2 regions of the Xanthomonas hortorum pv. pelargonii genome follow, and region 2 is predicted to be linked to the other one. Evidence: predicted binding sites of a transcription regulator. Region 2 holds the regulator's gene; the other holds the start of a gene.
What was found. Region 2 encodes HrcA, which represses chaperone genes, less so after heat shock. Its sites were predicted from a motif close to TTNGCACTCNNNNNNNNNGAGTGCNAA; they were not measured.
Positions count from the first base shown of each region.

Region 1: NDY25_RS13890 (co-chaperone GroES) is a predicted target of HrcA. The motif match lies at 3,792-3,818, and genes of this name have one in related genera.

Region 1 covers NZ_CP098604.1:3,167,627-3,175,170, forward strand. Annotated here, with positions in the region: gene NDY25_RS13875 (protein-disulfide reductase DsbD family protein) at 1-1,063, opposite strand, end outside; gene cutA (divalent-cation tolerance protein CutA) at 1,069-1,401, opposite strand; gene NDY25_RS13885 (endonuclease) at 1,803-3,596, opposite strand; gene NDY25_RS13890 (co-chaperone GroES) at 3,869-4,156, shown strand; gene groL (chaperonin GroEL) at 4,304-5,947, shown strand; gene NDY25_RS13900 (SNF2-related protein) at 6,107-7,544, shown strand, end outside.
Region 2 covers NZ_CP098604.1:277,047-284,590, forward strand. Annotated here, with positions in the region: gene NDY25_RS01195 (prephenate dehydrogenase) at 1-53, opposite strand, end outside; gene pdxY (pyridoxal kinase) at 50-958, opposite strand; gene dnaJ (molecular chaperone DnaJ) at 1,223-2,353, opposite strand; gene dnaK (molecular chaperone DnaK) at 2,497-4,425, opposite strand; gene grpE (nucleotide exchange factor GrpE) at 4,567-5,085, opposite strand; gene hrcA (heat-inducible transcriptional repressor HrcA) at 5,187-6,239, opposite strand; gene recN (DNA repair protein RecN) at 6,356-7,544, shown strand, end outside.

The sequences.
Region 1 (7,544 bases), 2.3 Mb from region 2:
CCGCAGGCGCCGGTTCGCTGGGCGTCTGCCCGGCGGCCAGCGGTGAAATCATCAGCGGTGCGGTCTGCGCCTGGTTTTGCGGCGACACCGTGCCGGGCGGCAACTCCAGCGCCACGCGGCGGGTCATCGGCGGGTAGCAGATGCCGTCGGTCTGGCAGCCCTGGAAGGTCGCTACCAACGTCACCTTTGCCGGTTCGGCGTGGTCGCGCAGCAGCGGCAGGGTGACTTCGGCCTGGTCGAAATACACCACCACATCGCCGAAATGCTCGTCGCGGTGCGCTTTGCCCTGCGGCCAGCGCGGCAACCCGGTCCGCACGCCGCCGGCGCCTTCCAGCGCCAGCGAGGTGCGGTCGCGGTAGATGTAATAGCCGGGCGCCGGGGTAAAGCGCAGCAGCAGACTGTTGCCGTCGCCGACGATGGCTTCGAAGGTGAAGGCCTGCTCGGCCGGCAGCGGCAGTGCGTCCACGCCGGCTGCCTGGCCGGGGCTGCCGAACAGCCGCGGGGCGGCGGCCGGTGCACGCGGCACCAGCGAGCCCAGGTTTTCGCGCTGCGCGGCGGGCGCAGCGGCGGGGGACGAGGCCGAGACAGCCGAGGCCTCGGGCAGGCTCACGCGCAGTTCGCGACGCTGCGGCGGGTAGCACACGCCGGCATCGGCGCAGCCCTGGTATTGCACCTGCAACACGGCGGTCTGCAGTGAAGGCTCGGCCTTGCCGGCCAGCTTGGCCTGCAGCTGTTTGCGGTAGGTCTGCACCTGGCCGAAGAACTCGTCGTGCTTGCTCTGCCCTTCCGGCAGCGCCAGCTCGCCGGCGGCAAAGCCTTGCCCGGATTTGACGCTGATGCGGTGGCGATACAGGTAATAGCCCGGCGCGATCTTCCAGCTCAGCGCGATGCTGTCGCGGCTATCGGCCGTGGCGCTCAGCGTGAATGCCTGATCCACCGGCAGCAGGTCGGCCTCGGTGACTGCGGCCTGCGCGGGCAATGGCGCCACCAGCGCCAGCGGGGCTGCGAACAACGGTACGGCCAGCAATGCGCAGCGGGCGATCCAGCGGGACAGAGACTTCATGGACGTCAGGATTCCTTGCGGGTTTCGGCCCGGACCCAATCGAGATATGCCGGTAGCCCGGCGCTGGCTTGGACCGCAACCGCCTCCGGCAGTTCATACGGATGCAACGCCTGCAGCCGCGCAATGGCGTCGGGCAGGCGGTCTTCCCAGGTCTTGATCAACAGTTGCACTTCCTGACTGCGCTCGATCGTCCCATTCCAGCGGTACAGCGACTGCACGCCGGGCACCTGGGTGACGCAGGCGGCCAGGCGCTCGTTGAGCAGCGCGTGCGCAATGCGATCGGCGCTGTCGGCATCCGGGCAGGTACTGAACAACACATGGAGGGAAGAGGCGCTCACGTAGCTGCGCAGTGTAATCCTCCGCTTACGCGGGATCGACCGCACGTTCCGAACGCGGCGTTGACTTCGCCAAATCCACCCTTCAGCAATCGATGCATCTGGCGCATCGGTGCCTGCGTCGTGGAGGCCGCGCTGTCGATGCACCGGGAGCGCGTGTTTTGCCGCGACCGCGGGCGTGCCGCGAGTGTTGGCACAGGGCAACCGCGCGCTGGCCGAGCTGGCGCTGAAGCAGCTGGCGCGCGTCTGCGCGGGTGTCACTCAACGCACGACCCAAGCAATGGGTCGGCGCCTTGCGGGTGCTGACGTCGCACGATGACAGCACGGCCTGGCGCGCGCTGATCGCCGCCGCAAGCCCGCCACCGCAAACCGGCCCGACGCGTCAAGCGCCGGGCCGGGTTGGATCAGTTGGCCAGTTGGCAGCTGGCCGGCTTGGCCGAGGTGAACAGGCCGGAGGTCGCCCATTCGGGGTGATCCACGAACGGGTTGCGGTTGCCCTGGAAGCTGAAAACCACCTGGTTGCGCGCGCGCTCGGCATCGTCCGGCGGATCGGCCTGGTGCCAGGCCAGCAGCGTGGACAGCAGGCCCATATAGGCCGGCGAGGCCGAGGTCTGCACGATCTTGCTGCGGTCGTCGGTGAGCTCCAGGTCCGGCTCGGACTGCCCGGTGGCCGCGTCGGTGCCGCCTTCGTAGCGGATCGCCATGTACATCACCGCACGCGCCATGTCGCCCTTGCGCTTGCCCCACACCTCGAAGGTGCCGCCGTTGCCGTCGGGCGTGCGTACCCAGTTGGAATTGCCCGGATAGCGCCCGCTGCCGCCGCCACCGCCGTCGTTGACCTCGGTCACCCGCTCGCCGCAACTGCTGGTGCAGGTGGCGTAGGGCTTGTTGCCGCGGTCGGCGTTGAAGGCGGTGTCGGTCAGATACAGCATGTGGGTGTCGGTGTAGGGCGCATACGGCAACCCCTTGTCGCCGCTGGCGCTGCCGAAGCCCAGTGAGTTGGGCCAGGTGTGCTCGCGGTTGTAGGTCAGCCCGCTACCGGTGCCGGCGCGGTCGCTGCCCTTGGCGTAGCTGCGATTGCGGTAGGCGTCCAGGATCCGGCCGCTGTTGTTGGGATCCTCGTCGGCCATTTCGAGAATGGTCCAGGTGCTGGTGCCCGAGCCGCTGTACGGGTAGACCGTGTGGCCCTTGATCACGGTGTGCAGCGAGCAACGCAGCTGGCCGGCATTGGCGGTGTTCACCCGCGAGTAGTAGCCGGTGCCGCCGCCGCTGGCCGTGGCCACGGTGAAGGCGATGGCCTGATTGGCGGCCGGGCTCAGCCCGCTGGCGTCGCGGATGGCGCTGGCGGTGATCGCCAGCGTGCAGCGCTCGCCGCCCACCAGCGCGGTGTTGGTGGACAGGCTGAAGCGGGTACCGCTGGTCGGGTAGCTCAGCGCCACCGTGCCGGAGCTGGCGCAGCTCAGCGCGAAGGCGCCGCTGCTCAGCGTCACCGCCTCGCTGAAGCCCACGCTCAGATCGCCTGCCGCCGGGAAGTTGGTGGCGCCCTGGGTCGGGGTGGTGCTGGTGATCGAAGGCGCAGCGCCGGTTTCGCCGCCACCGCCGCTGCCGTTGAAGGTCTGGCCGCGGTTGCATGCCCCGAAGGTCTGCGCCGACGAGCCGGCCCAGCTGAAATTCGCCGCGCTGCTGCCGGTGCCGGTGAGTTGCAGCGAACTGCCGACCGCGCTGCTGTTGCTCTCGCTGACCGGCAGGTTCTGGCTGGTGACGCCGGCGGCGGGGCCACCGCTGCCGGTGATGGCGCCTTCGTAACTGAGGAACTGCACCAGCTGCCCGTTCGGGTCGACCAGCGCCACGCCGTCGTTGGGCCCGTTCTGCACGCCGTTGCTGGCATAGCTGACCGTGGCCACGCGCACCTGGCTGCCGCAGCTGACCAGGCTGCCGGCCGGCACCGCCGTGTTGGCGTAGACCGTGGCCGCGCTCGGCGCGCTGCCGTTGTACAGATAGATGCGGTAGCCGCTCAGCGATTCGCCGGCGGTGGCCACCACTTCCACGGCTTCGCCGCTGTCGCCGGAAGCGCCCGCGTCGTCGTAATGCAGTTCGTTGATGAACACCGCGGCGTGGGCGGTGGGGACGGCCAGTGCGAACGCACAGGCCAGGGGAAGCACGCAGCTCAGGGACAGGACACGGGACGGCAACCTCATCGACAGCTCCTTGTGATCGGGGAATGCGTTGCCGACTGTAAAACGTGTGCATGACAATCGGTGGAACCTGGTTCCAGTTCGGCCCCTGTATGCGACGGGTGGTCGAAATTTTTTTGCCCCCAGCCCTTGAAAGCCGCCCGAGCAGCACAATCTCTGGCCCGCACCCGCTCTGTCGGGTTTTTTCCGCGCGCTGTGCTGGCAGTCGTCACATACGAGTGCTAACATCGCCGATAATTTCCAGGCCAATCAATCACTTAAGAGGGTCTTTCTCTATGAGCATCAAGCCGCTTCACGACCGCGTTGTAGTCAAGCCGATCGAAGCCGACGAAGTTTCCGCCGGCGGGATCGTGATTCCGGATTCGGCCAAGGAAAAGTCCACCAAGGGTGAAGTCGTCGCCATTGGCGCCGGCAAGCCCCTGGACAACGGCAGCCTGCGCGCGCCGGTGGTCAAGGTCGGCGACAAGGTCATCTACGGCCAGTACGCCGGCAGCAGCTACAAGTCCGAAGGCGTCGAGTACAAGGTGCTGCGCGAAGACGACATCCTGGCGGTCATCGGCTGATCAGGCGCTACGCGCCGGGAATCGGGAGTGGGGAATCGGGAATCGGCAAAGCGGCTAACGCCCTTCGCCATCCCACCCCGCCCCGATTCACGCTGTTGATCTACCGATTCCCCATTCCCTATTCCCCATTTCCGGAGTTACATACAAATGGCTGCTAAAGACATTCGTTTCGGTGAAGACGCACGCAACCGCATGGTGCGCGGCGTCAACATTCTCGCCAATGCCGTCAAGGCGACCCTGGGCCCGAAGGGCCGCAACGTCGTGCTCGAGAAGAGCTTCGGCGCGCCGACCATCACCAAGGACGGCGTTTCCGTCGCCAAGGAAATCGAACTGGCTGACAAGTTCGAGAACATGGGCGCGCAGATGGTGAAGGAAGTCGCGTCGCGCACCAACGACAATGCGGGCGACGGCACCACCACCGCCACCGTGCTGGCCCAGGCCCTGATCCGTGAAGGCGTCAAGGCTGTGGCCGCCGGCATGAACCCGATGGACCTCAAGCGCGGTATCGACCAGGCCGTCAAGGCCGCCGTCGTCGAGCTGAAGAACCTCTCCAAGCCCACCACCGACGACAAGGCGATTGCCCAGGTCGGCACCATCTCGGCCAACTCGGACGAGTCGATCGGCAACATCATTGCCGAAGCGATGAAGAAGGTCGGCAAGGAAGGCGTGATCACCGTTGAAGAAGGCTCGGGCCTGGAAAACGAGCTGGACGTGGTCGAGGGCATGCAGTTCGATCGCGGCTACCTCTCCCCGTACTTCATCAACAACCAGCAGAGCCAGTCGGCCGATCTGGACGACCCGTTCATCCTGCTGCACGACAAGAAGATCTCCAACGTGCGCGACCTGCTGCCCGTGCTGGAAGGCGTGGCCAAGGCCGGCAAGCCGTTGCTGATCGTCGCTGAAGAAGTCGAAGGCGAAGCGCTGGCCACCCTGGTGGTCAACACCATCCGTGGCATCGTCAAGGTCGTGGCCGTCAAGGCGCCGGGCTTCGGCGACCGTCGCAAGGCGATGCTGGAAGACATGGCCGTGCTGACCGGCGGCACCGTGATCTCCGAGGAAGTGGGTCTGGCGCTGGAGAAGGCCACGATCAAGGACCTGGGCCGCGCGAAGAAGGTGCAGGTCTCCAAGGAGAACACCATCATCATCGACGGCGCCGGCGATTCGGCCACGATCGAAGCCCGCGTGGGCCAGATCAAGACCCAGATCGAAGACACCTCGTCCGATTACGACCGTGAGAAGCTGCAGGAGCGCGTGGCCAAGCTGGCCGGTGGCGTTGCAGTGATCAAGGTCGGCGCTTCGACCGAAATCGAAATGAAGGAAAAGAAGGCACGCGTCGAAGACGCCCTGCACGCCACCCGTGCAGCTGTCGAAGAAGGCGTGGTCCCGGGCGGCGGCGTGGCCCTGGTGCGTGCGCTGGTGGCCGTCGGTAACCTGACCGGTGCCAACGAAGACCAGACCCACGGTATCCAGATCGCCCTGCGCGCCATGGAAGCCCCGCTGCGCGAAATCGTGGCCAATGCCGGCGAAGAGCCGTCCGTGATCCTGAACAAGGTCAAGGAAGGCACCGGCAACTACGGTTACAACGCTGCCAACGGCGAGTTTGGCGACATGGTCGAGTTCGGCATCCTGGACCCGACCAAGGTCACCCGTTCGGCGCTGCAGAACGCAGCTTCGATCGCCGGCCTGATGATTACCACCGAAGCCATGGTGGCCGATGCCCCGAAGAAGGACGAGCCGGCAATGCCCGGCGGCGGTGGCGGCATGGGCGGCATGGGCGGTATGGATTTCTGATCCAGCCCCTCGGTTGTTGCATCACAAAGGACCCCGCCGAAAGGCGGGTTTTTTGTCACAACACGTTTGCGTAGATGTGCGCGCGCGTGTTGGCGAAGTTTTGCTTCACTCGGCATACTCTGACGAGAGTTTCGACGTATTTTCATAAAGGCATTCTCCATGTCCACTCTGCCAGCGCCATCGAGCGGCGGTGTCTATCCCAGTGGTCAGCCTGGGTCGCATCGGTACTCACATCACCAGGGCAAGTTCTTCGCTCATTGGTTGACGTTGCGTAGTCGTGACGAATCGGCAGTTGCACGTGCCTTGTCTGCTGCGCGCGTCGATATGAACCCGCATCAGGTGGATGCCGCTTTATTCGCGCTCAAATCGCCTGTGGAGGCGGGCGTGTTGCTTGCCGACGAGGTTGGACTCGGCAAGACCATCGAGGCCGGCCTGGTGCTGGCCCAGCATTGGGCACAACGTCGCCGCCGTCTGCTGTTGATCGTCCCTGCAACGCTGCGCAAGCAGTGGACACAGGAGCTCGAAGAGAAGTTTCAACTACCGTCCGTCATTCTCGAGAGCAAATCGTTCAATGCTTTTCGTCAGCTCGACGTAAGCAATCCTTTTCAGATCGAAGACGCGATCATCGTGACGTCCTATGAGTTTGCCGCAAGCAAGCAAAAAGAGCTCGCTGCGGTCAGCTGGGATCTGGTCGTGCTGGATGAGGCACACAAGCTGCGCAACTTGTACAAGGGCAAGAGTGCGTCAAAGCGTGCTGTCGCCTTGAACGAAGCGCTGCGTGGCAGGCGAAAGGTCCTGCTGACCGCCACGCCGTTCCAGAATTCGTTGATGGAGTTGTATGGGCTGGTGTCCTTCATCAGCGACGAGTTCTTTGGTAGTCAGAAGGCGTTTCAGATGCAGTACGCCTCAGGTCGGAGCTCCGAAGCTCGTCTTAACGACCTGAGGCATCGGCTCAAGCCGATTTGCCACCGTACCTTGCGTCGTCAGGTCCAGGCCGAAGGTGGCATTAATTTCACCAAGCGCTTTTCCATCACTCAGGACTTCACGCCTTCCGACGAGGAGCTTGAGCTCTACGACAAGGTTTCGGCTTACCTGCAGGATCCTTCCATCCTTGCCATCAAGCCGACAGCCCGGCATCTGGTGACATTGGTGGTGCGCAAGATTCTCGCCTCCTCGACGTTCGCCATCGCCGATACGCTCGTGACGATCATCGGTCGACTCGAGTCCAACCAGGCGCTCACTGCCAAGCAGATCGAAGATTTCGAGACCGTCGACGAACTCAGTGATGAGCTGGATTCCGATGGAATGGAAAGGCAGGGCGATGCGCCGGATAGCGATGCCTTGCAGGCAGAGCTGTTCTGCCGCGCGCAGGAAATCGATCGTCTGCGCGGTTACCGTGACCTGGCCAAGCAGATTCAAAGCAATCGCAAGGGCGACGCGCTATTACTGGTCCTCGGGCGAGCGCTTGCGATGGCCGAAAAGCTCGGCGGGCAACGTAAGGCAGTGATCTTTACCGAGTCGCGGCGCACACAGGAGTACTTGCGTGTTCTGCTCGAAGAACATGGCTATGCCGGACGAACCGTCCTGCTCAATGGAA
Region 2 (7,544 bases):
CGACCGTAGGCGCCGGCAATGCCGACGATGCCGACCACCGGCTGCGCGATCATGCCAAGCGCTCGACGGCAAAGCGCGGTGCATCCACCAGCGCGGCCGGAGCGGCGGCCAGCACATCGAACTCTTCATACCCTGCAGACAGCGTCGCTTCCAGTGCGCTATGCACACCGCTGAGCGCATGCCCCACCGCCTGCTCGAACGCCACATCGCGCAGCAGGAAACCGATCAGCAACGCCATCAACACATCGCCGGTACCGGCCACATCCACCGGCAAATGCGGCGTGGCCCAGCGATACACCGCCTCGTTGCTGACCGCCAACGTCACCAGCTCGCCGGCCGCGCCGGCCACGCTGTGCGCAAGCACCCATTGCGGGCCGCGCGCCAGCAATGCGCGCGCGGCAACGACGGCATCGTCCTGTTCCAGACTCGGCAAACCGGTCAACCGCCCAAGCTCGAAGGCATTCGGCGTCACCAGCCAGGCATGCGGCAATAGCCGCTCGGCGAATACGCGTTCCAATCCGGGTTCGACATACGGGCCGGTGTGCGTGTCGCCGATGACCGGATCCAGGCAATAACGCAGCTGCGGCGCCTGCGGCAAGGTCTGCTCCAGCCAGTCGGCAAAGACTTCGCCATTGGCCAGACTGCCGAAATAGCCCGATACCAGAATGCGCGCGCGTTGCGGCAGCCCACGTTCGCTCGCACCCAGCAACAGATCGGCCAGCCAATCGGCCGGCAGAATGCGCCCGCGTAAGGTCGCGTAAAACGGCGCATTGCTCAGCAGCGTGGTGGGCACTTCCGCCACCCGTAGCCCCAGCGCACGCAACGGCGGTACCGCCGCGCTGTTGCCGGCATGCCCATAGACCAGTTGCGATTGCACCGAGATCACATCGATCGGCGAAGGACCATCCGGGCGCTGGCGGCGACCGTGGACGAGGTGGCTGTCGGTTGCATCGCTCATAGGGGCGGCCATCGTCGAAGGAGATGGCGCCATTATCCGCGCAACACCGGAAGCATGCTGTAGATACGGCATGCTGTAGATGCAGCACGTCGCGGAGGCAACGCGCAGCACAACTGCATGCTGCAAGACGAGACACGACATCGACAGTGCGATGCCAACGCAGCGGATCAGTGCAGTACACGTGCACTACGGGCATAAGGTACAAAAAAAGCCGGGCACGCAGTGGTCCGCGCGCCCGGCTCTCGTTGCATCAGAACACCTGACTCAGGACGTCATCCGATCCCAGAAGCCCTTGACGCCATCGATGAATGTGGCCGACTTGGGCGAATGCTTGCGTGCATCCTCGCCGGTGAAGGTGGACTCGAACTGCTGCAGCAACTCGCGCTGATCGGCGGTCAGATTGACCGGCGTTTCGACCACCACGCGGCAGTAAAGATCGCCTTCGGTGCGACTGCGCACCGAACGCACGCCCTTGCCACGCAGACGGAACAGCTTGCCGGTCTGGGTCTCGGCCGGAATACGGATTTCCGCCTCGCCCCCCAGCGTTGCCACACGCACGGTGTCACCGAGTGCCGCCTGCGAAATGCGGATCGGCACCTCGCAATGCAGGTCGTCGCCATCGCGCTGGAAGATCGCATGCTCGCGCACGCGCACTTCCACATACAGATCGCCCGGCGGTGTACCGGCGGGGCCGGCTTCGCCCTCGCCTGCCAGACGGATGCGGTCGCCGGTATCCACACCGGCAGGCACCTTGATCGACAACACCTTGTCTTCTTCCACACGGCCTGCGCCGTGACAGACCTTGCACGGATTCTGGATCAGCGTGCCGCGCCCATCGCAATGCGGGCAGCTCTGCTGCATCGCAAAGATGCCGCGCTGGATGCGCACCTGGCCACGTCCGTGACAGGTCCCGCACACCTCCACCTTGCCGTCTTCCGACCCGCTGCCGTGGCAGGGATCGCATTCGATCAAGGTCGGAATCTCGATGCGTCGCTCGATGCCGGCAACGGCTTCTTCCAGATCCAGTTCCAGCACGTAACCGACGTCGGCGCCACGTCGCGCAGCGCGCGGACCGGCGGCGCCACCGCCGAAAATATTGCCGAAGATATCGCCAAAGATATCTCCCATGTCCGGGCCACCCGGCCCACCGCCACCACCGCCCATGCCGTGCTCGAACGCAGCGTGGCCATGCGCATCGTAGGCGCGGCGCTTGTTGCCGTCCGACAACACTTCATAGGCTTCCTTGCACTCCTTGAACATCGCCTCGGCAGCAGCGTCGCCCGGATTGCGGTCCGGATGGTGCTTCATCGCACAGCGCCGATACGCCTTCTTCAGCTCCTCGTCGCTGGCGCCACGGGCCACGCCCAGCACTTCGTAGTAATCGCGTTTGCTCACGACAGGGAATCGGGAATCGGGAGACGGGAATCGTTCAAAGCGCACATCCTCAGTAAATCGCAATCGAAAGTGGAAGGGTCAGACAACGGGAAGGAGCGATGCCGCAGCACCGCTCCTCCCATTCTCGATTCCCTATTCCCCACTCACGCCTTCTTGTCGTCCTTGACCTCGGTGAACTCGGCGTCCACCACGTCATCGGCCGCCTTCGACGCCTGCGCATTGCCGCTGGCTGGATCGGCGTTGCCGCCCTGCTCTGCCGCGGCGGCTGCCGCGTACAGCGACTGGCCGGCTTCTTCCAGGGTCTTGCTGCGCGCTTCGATCTGCGCCTTGTCGTCGCCCTTCATGGCTTTTTCCAGATCCGACAGCGCCGCTTCCACCTTGCCGATCACATCGCCGCCAACCTTGCTGCCATGCTCGGTGATCGCGCTGCGGGTGGCGTGGATCAGGCCATCGGCCTGGTTGCGGGTCTGCACCAGCTCCTGGAACTTCTTGTCTTCTTCGCGGTTGGCTTCCGCGTCGGCGACCATGCGCTGGATCTCTTCGTCCGACAGACCCGAACCGGCTTTGATCTCGACCTTCTGTTCCTTGTTGGTCTTCTTGTCCTTGGCCGACACGTGCAGGATGCCGTTGGCGTCGATGTCGAAGGACACCTCCACCTGCGGCATGCCGCGCGGCGCCGGCTCGATGCCGGACAGGTCGAACTTGGCCAGCGACTTGTTGAAGCGGGCCTGCTCGCGCTCACCCTGCAACACGTGCACGGTCACGGCCGACTGGTTGTCTTCGGCGGTGGAGAAGGTCTGCGAGGCCTTGGTCGGGATGGTTGTGTTCTTTTCGATGATCTTGGTGAACACGCCGCCCATGGTTTCGATACCCAGCGACAGCGGGGTCACGTCCAGCAGCAGCACGTCCTTGACGTCGCCAGCCAGCACGCCGCCCTGAATCGCGGCACCGACGGCCACAGCTTCGTCCGGGTTGACGTCCTTGCGCGGTTCCTTGCCGAAGAAATCGGCAACCGCCTGCTGCACCTTCGGCATGCGGGTCTGACCGCCGACCAGGATCACTTCGTTGACATCGCTGGCGCGCAGGCCGGCATCGTTCAACGCGGTGCGGCACGGCTCGATCGACTTCTTGACCAGGTCTTCCACCAGCGCTTCGAGCTTGGCACGGGTCAACTTGATGTTGAGGTGCTTCGGGCCCGAGGCATCGGCGGTGACGTACGGCAGGTTCACTTCGGTCTGCTGGCTGGTCGACAGCTCGATCTTGGCGCGCTCTGCGGCGTCCTTCAGGCGCTGCAGCGCCAACGGATCCTTACGCAGATCGATGCCCTGATCCTTGTTGAATTCGTCGACCAGATACTCGATGACGCGGTTGTCGAAGTCTTCGCCGCCCAGGAAGGTGTCGCCATTGGTGGCCAGCACTTCGAACTGCTTCTCGCCATCGACTTCGGCGATTTCGATGATCGACACGTCGAAGGTGCCGCCGCCCAGGTCGTACACGGCGATCTTGCGGTCGCCGCCGTTTTTGTCCAGGCCATAGGCCAGGGCTGCAGCGGTCGGCTCGTTGATGATGCGCTTGACGTCCAGACCGGCGATGCGGCCGGCGTCCTTGGTGGCCTGACGCTGGCTGTCGTTGAAGTAGGCCGGCACCGTGATCACGGCCTCGGTGACCTTCTCGCCCAGGAAGTCCTCGGCGGTCTTCTTCATCTTTTCCAGCACGCGCGCAGAGATTTCCTGCGGCGCCATACGCTTGGCATCGCTGGTCTGCACCCAGGCATCGCCATTGTCGTGGGCGAGGATGCCGTACGGCACGTGCGAGATGTCCTTCTGCACTTCGGCGTCTGTGAACTTGCGGCCGATCAGGCGCTTCACCGCGTAGAAGGTGTTCTTCGGGTTGGTGACCGCCTGGCGCTTGGCCGAGGCACCGACCAGCACTTCGCCGTCCTTGGTGTAGGCGACGATCGAAGGCGTGGTGCGATCGCCCTCGGAATTTTCGATGACGCGGGCCTTGCCGCCGTCCATGATCGACACGCACGAGTTCGTGGTGCCGAGGTCAATACCAATGATCTTGCCCATGGATACGCTCCTGATGATTCTGTAGCTGTTTCCGGCGACGCCGGGTCTGGCTGAGATGTGGGGGTGGTGCGCAGGTGTTCAAGCCACCTGTACGAATCTGCGTTCCGCGTCCGCGCCGGCCAGTTCAGCCGGCAGCAGCCTTCAGTCGTGATTGGCCACGACCACCAGGGCCGGGCGCAGCAGGCGATCGTTGAGCAGATAGCCTTTCTGGAACACCTGCACCACGTGGCCCGGTGCGATGCCCTCGGCCTCGCCCTGGCTGATCGCCTGGTGCTGGTCCGGGTTGAACGGCTGGCCGACCGGATCGAGCAGGGTCAGGCCATTGTCGGCGGCCACCTTGAGCAGTTGCTTGTAGGTCATGTCCAGACCGTCGCGCAGCGGGCTGGGCTGGCTGCCGGCGGCGGTCAGGCCCGCATCCAGGCTGTCGAACACCGGCAGCAGCTCGCCCAGCAGCTTCTCGTTGGCGAACTTGCGCGCATTGTCGACATCGCGGGCGATGCGCTTGCGCTGGTTTTCCAGATCGGCGCGCTCGCGCAGGGCGTCGGCCTTGACCAGCGCGATCTCGCTGCGCAGCGATTCGATCTCAGCCTTGAGCGGATCGGTCTCGGGTGGGTTCTGGGACAGGTCTTCGGAGTCGAATTCGGAGTGGTCTTGGTTCATGTGCACAGTTCCCGGGCCGGCGGAACGCCCGCCCCAACGTCACCCCGTATGTGGGCGCCCGCGCGAGTTTCAAGCAAAACGATCGCCCCGATCGACTCCGGTTATCGCGTCGCGGGCGGTTCCATGGCCGCGCCCAGCACCTGGGCTGCGGTCTGCACCAGCGGAATCAGGCGGTCGTAGGCCATGCGTTTGGGCCCGATCACCCCCAGCACGCCCAGCACCTGGCCATTGGCGGCATACGGTGCGGTGACCAGCGAGACGTCTTCCAGCGACACCATGCCGGTCTCCTCGCCGATGAAGATGCGCACGCCAGGCGCCTGGATGGTGCGTTCGAGCAGTTGCAGGATCTCGCGCTTGCTGGCGAAAGCCTCGAACAGCTCGCGCAGGCGATCCAGGTCGGACAGGTCCTGCACGCCCATCAGCCGGGTCTGCCCGGCCATCACCATGTCATCGGCCTCGGCCGGCACCAGCGCCTCGCTGGCCAGGTCCACGCTGTGCGCCAGCAGCTGCTCCATCTCGTTCTTGGCCACGCGCAGCTCGCGCAGCAGCGAGGCGCGGATATCCGATAGCGCGCGCCCGGCAAACTGCGCATTGAGGTAATTGGCCACCCGCTCCAGCTCGGCCGGCTCGTAGGCGCGGCGCGGCTCGATCACCCGGTTCTGCACCTCGTTGTCGGCAAACACCAGAATCGCCAGCACCCGCCGCGCATCCAGCGGCACGAAATCGATATGCCGGAAGGCGAACTGCTCGCGCCGCGGCGCGCTGACCACGCCGACGAAGTGGCTCATCGCCGACAGCATCTGCGAGGCGCTGCCCAGCAACGATTGAGTCCCGTTGCCGCTGGCAAGCTCGGCGCGCAGGCGGCGCACTTCTTCCTCGCCCGGCGGCTGCATCTGCACCAGGCTATCGACGAACACGCGGTAGCCGTGTGCGGTAGGAATACGCCCGGCCGAGGTGTGCGGAGAGCTGAGCAGCCCCACATCTTCCAGGTCGGCCAGAATATTGCGGATGGTGGCCGGGCTGACATCCAGCCCCGCATGCTGGGCCAGCGTCTTGGAGCCCACCGGCTCGCCGTCGCGGATGTAGCGGGCAATCAGCGTCCGTAGCAACTGGCGTGCGCGGGGGTCGAGCGTTGGGGACTGTGACGCGCGCATGGGATCATCCGGTGAGACTGGGCATAGATAATCTCTGGCCCCGTGATTGGCAAGGGTCTCATTCCCTCGCCGCCCCTCCCACCCTAAGCTTGCCCAAAGCGTTCACACTCGATCCCATGCTCAGACACCTCTCCATCAAGGATTTCGCCGTCGTCCGCGCCACCGAACTGGAATTCGGGCCGGGCATGACCGTGGTCTCTGGCGAAACCGGCGCCGGCAAGTCGCTGATGGTGGATGCGCTGGGCTTTCTGTCCGGCCTGCGCGCCGATAGCGGCGTGGTGCGCCACGGTGCCGACCGCGCCGAGCTGTCGGCCGAATTCCAGCTGCCCAGCGAACATCCCGGCCTGACCTGGCTGGCCGACAACGAGTTGGACGACGACGCGCAATGCCAACTGCGCCGCATCATCCGCGCCGATGGCGGCTCGCGCGCCTGGATCAACGGCCGCCCGGTCACCTCTTCGCAACTGTCCGAGCTGGCGTCACGGCTGGTGGAAATCCACGGCCAGCACGAGCACCAGGCCTTGATGGCCCGCCACAGCCAGCTCACCCTGCTCGACGCCTACGCGCGCAACAGCGCGCAGCGCGAACAGGTGCGCCAGGCCAGCCGGCAGTGGCAGGCGCTGCTGGACGAGCGCGATGCGCTCTCGGCGCAGGGCGATGTTTCCGACCGCATCGGCTTTCTCGAACACCAGTTGGGCGAACTCGAACGCGAAGACCTGGACCCGGCCGCAATTGCCGCGCTGGACGTCAATCATCGTCGTCAGGCGCACGCCACCGCGCTGATCGGCGCCTGTGAAAGCGTCGTCCAGCAGCTCAACGGCGACGATGGCGCATCGGCGCTGGGCCTGCTGCAGGGCAGCCGCCACGACCTGGCCCGCGTCGCCGAACACGAGCCGCGCCTTGCGGAGGTGGACGCACTGCTGGACAGTGCAGCAATCCAGATCGACGAAGCGCTGGCCCTGCTCGACCGCGTACGCGACGACCTGGACGCCGACCCGGCCCAGTTCGAAGCGATGGAACGCCGGCTCGGCCGCCTGCACGATCTGGCGCGCAAGCACCGCGTGACCCCGGACGAACTGGCCGCGCAGCGCGACCGCATGAGCCAGGAAGTGGAAAGCCTACGCGGCGCAGACGAACGCCTGCAGCAGCTGGACAAGCACATCGCCACCGCAACCGACGTCTGGCGCAACGCCGCCGCCGCCCTCAGCGCCAGCCGTACCACCGCGGCAGACTCCTTGTCGGCCGCCACCACCACGCTGATCGGCGAGCTGGGCATGGGCGGCGGGCAGTTCCTGATCCAATTGC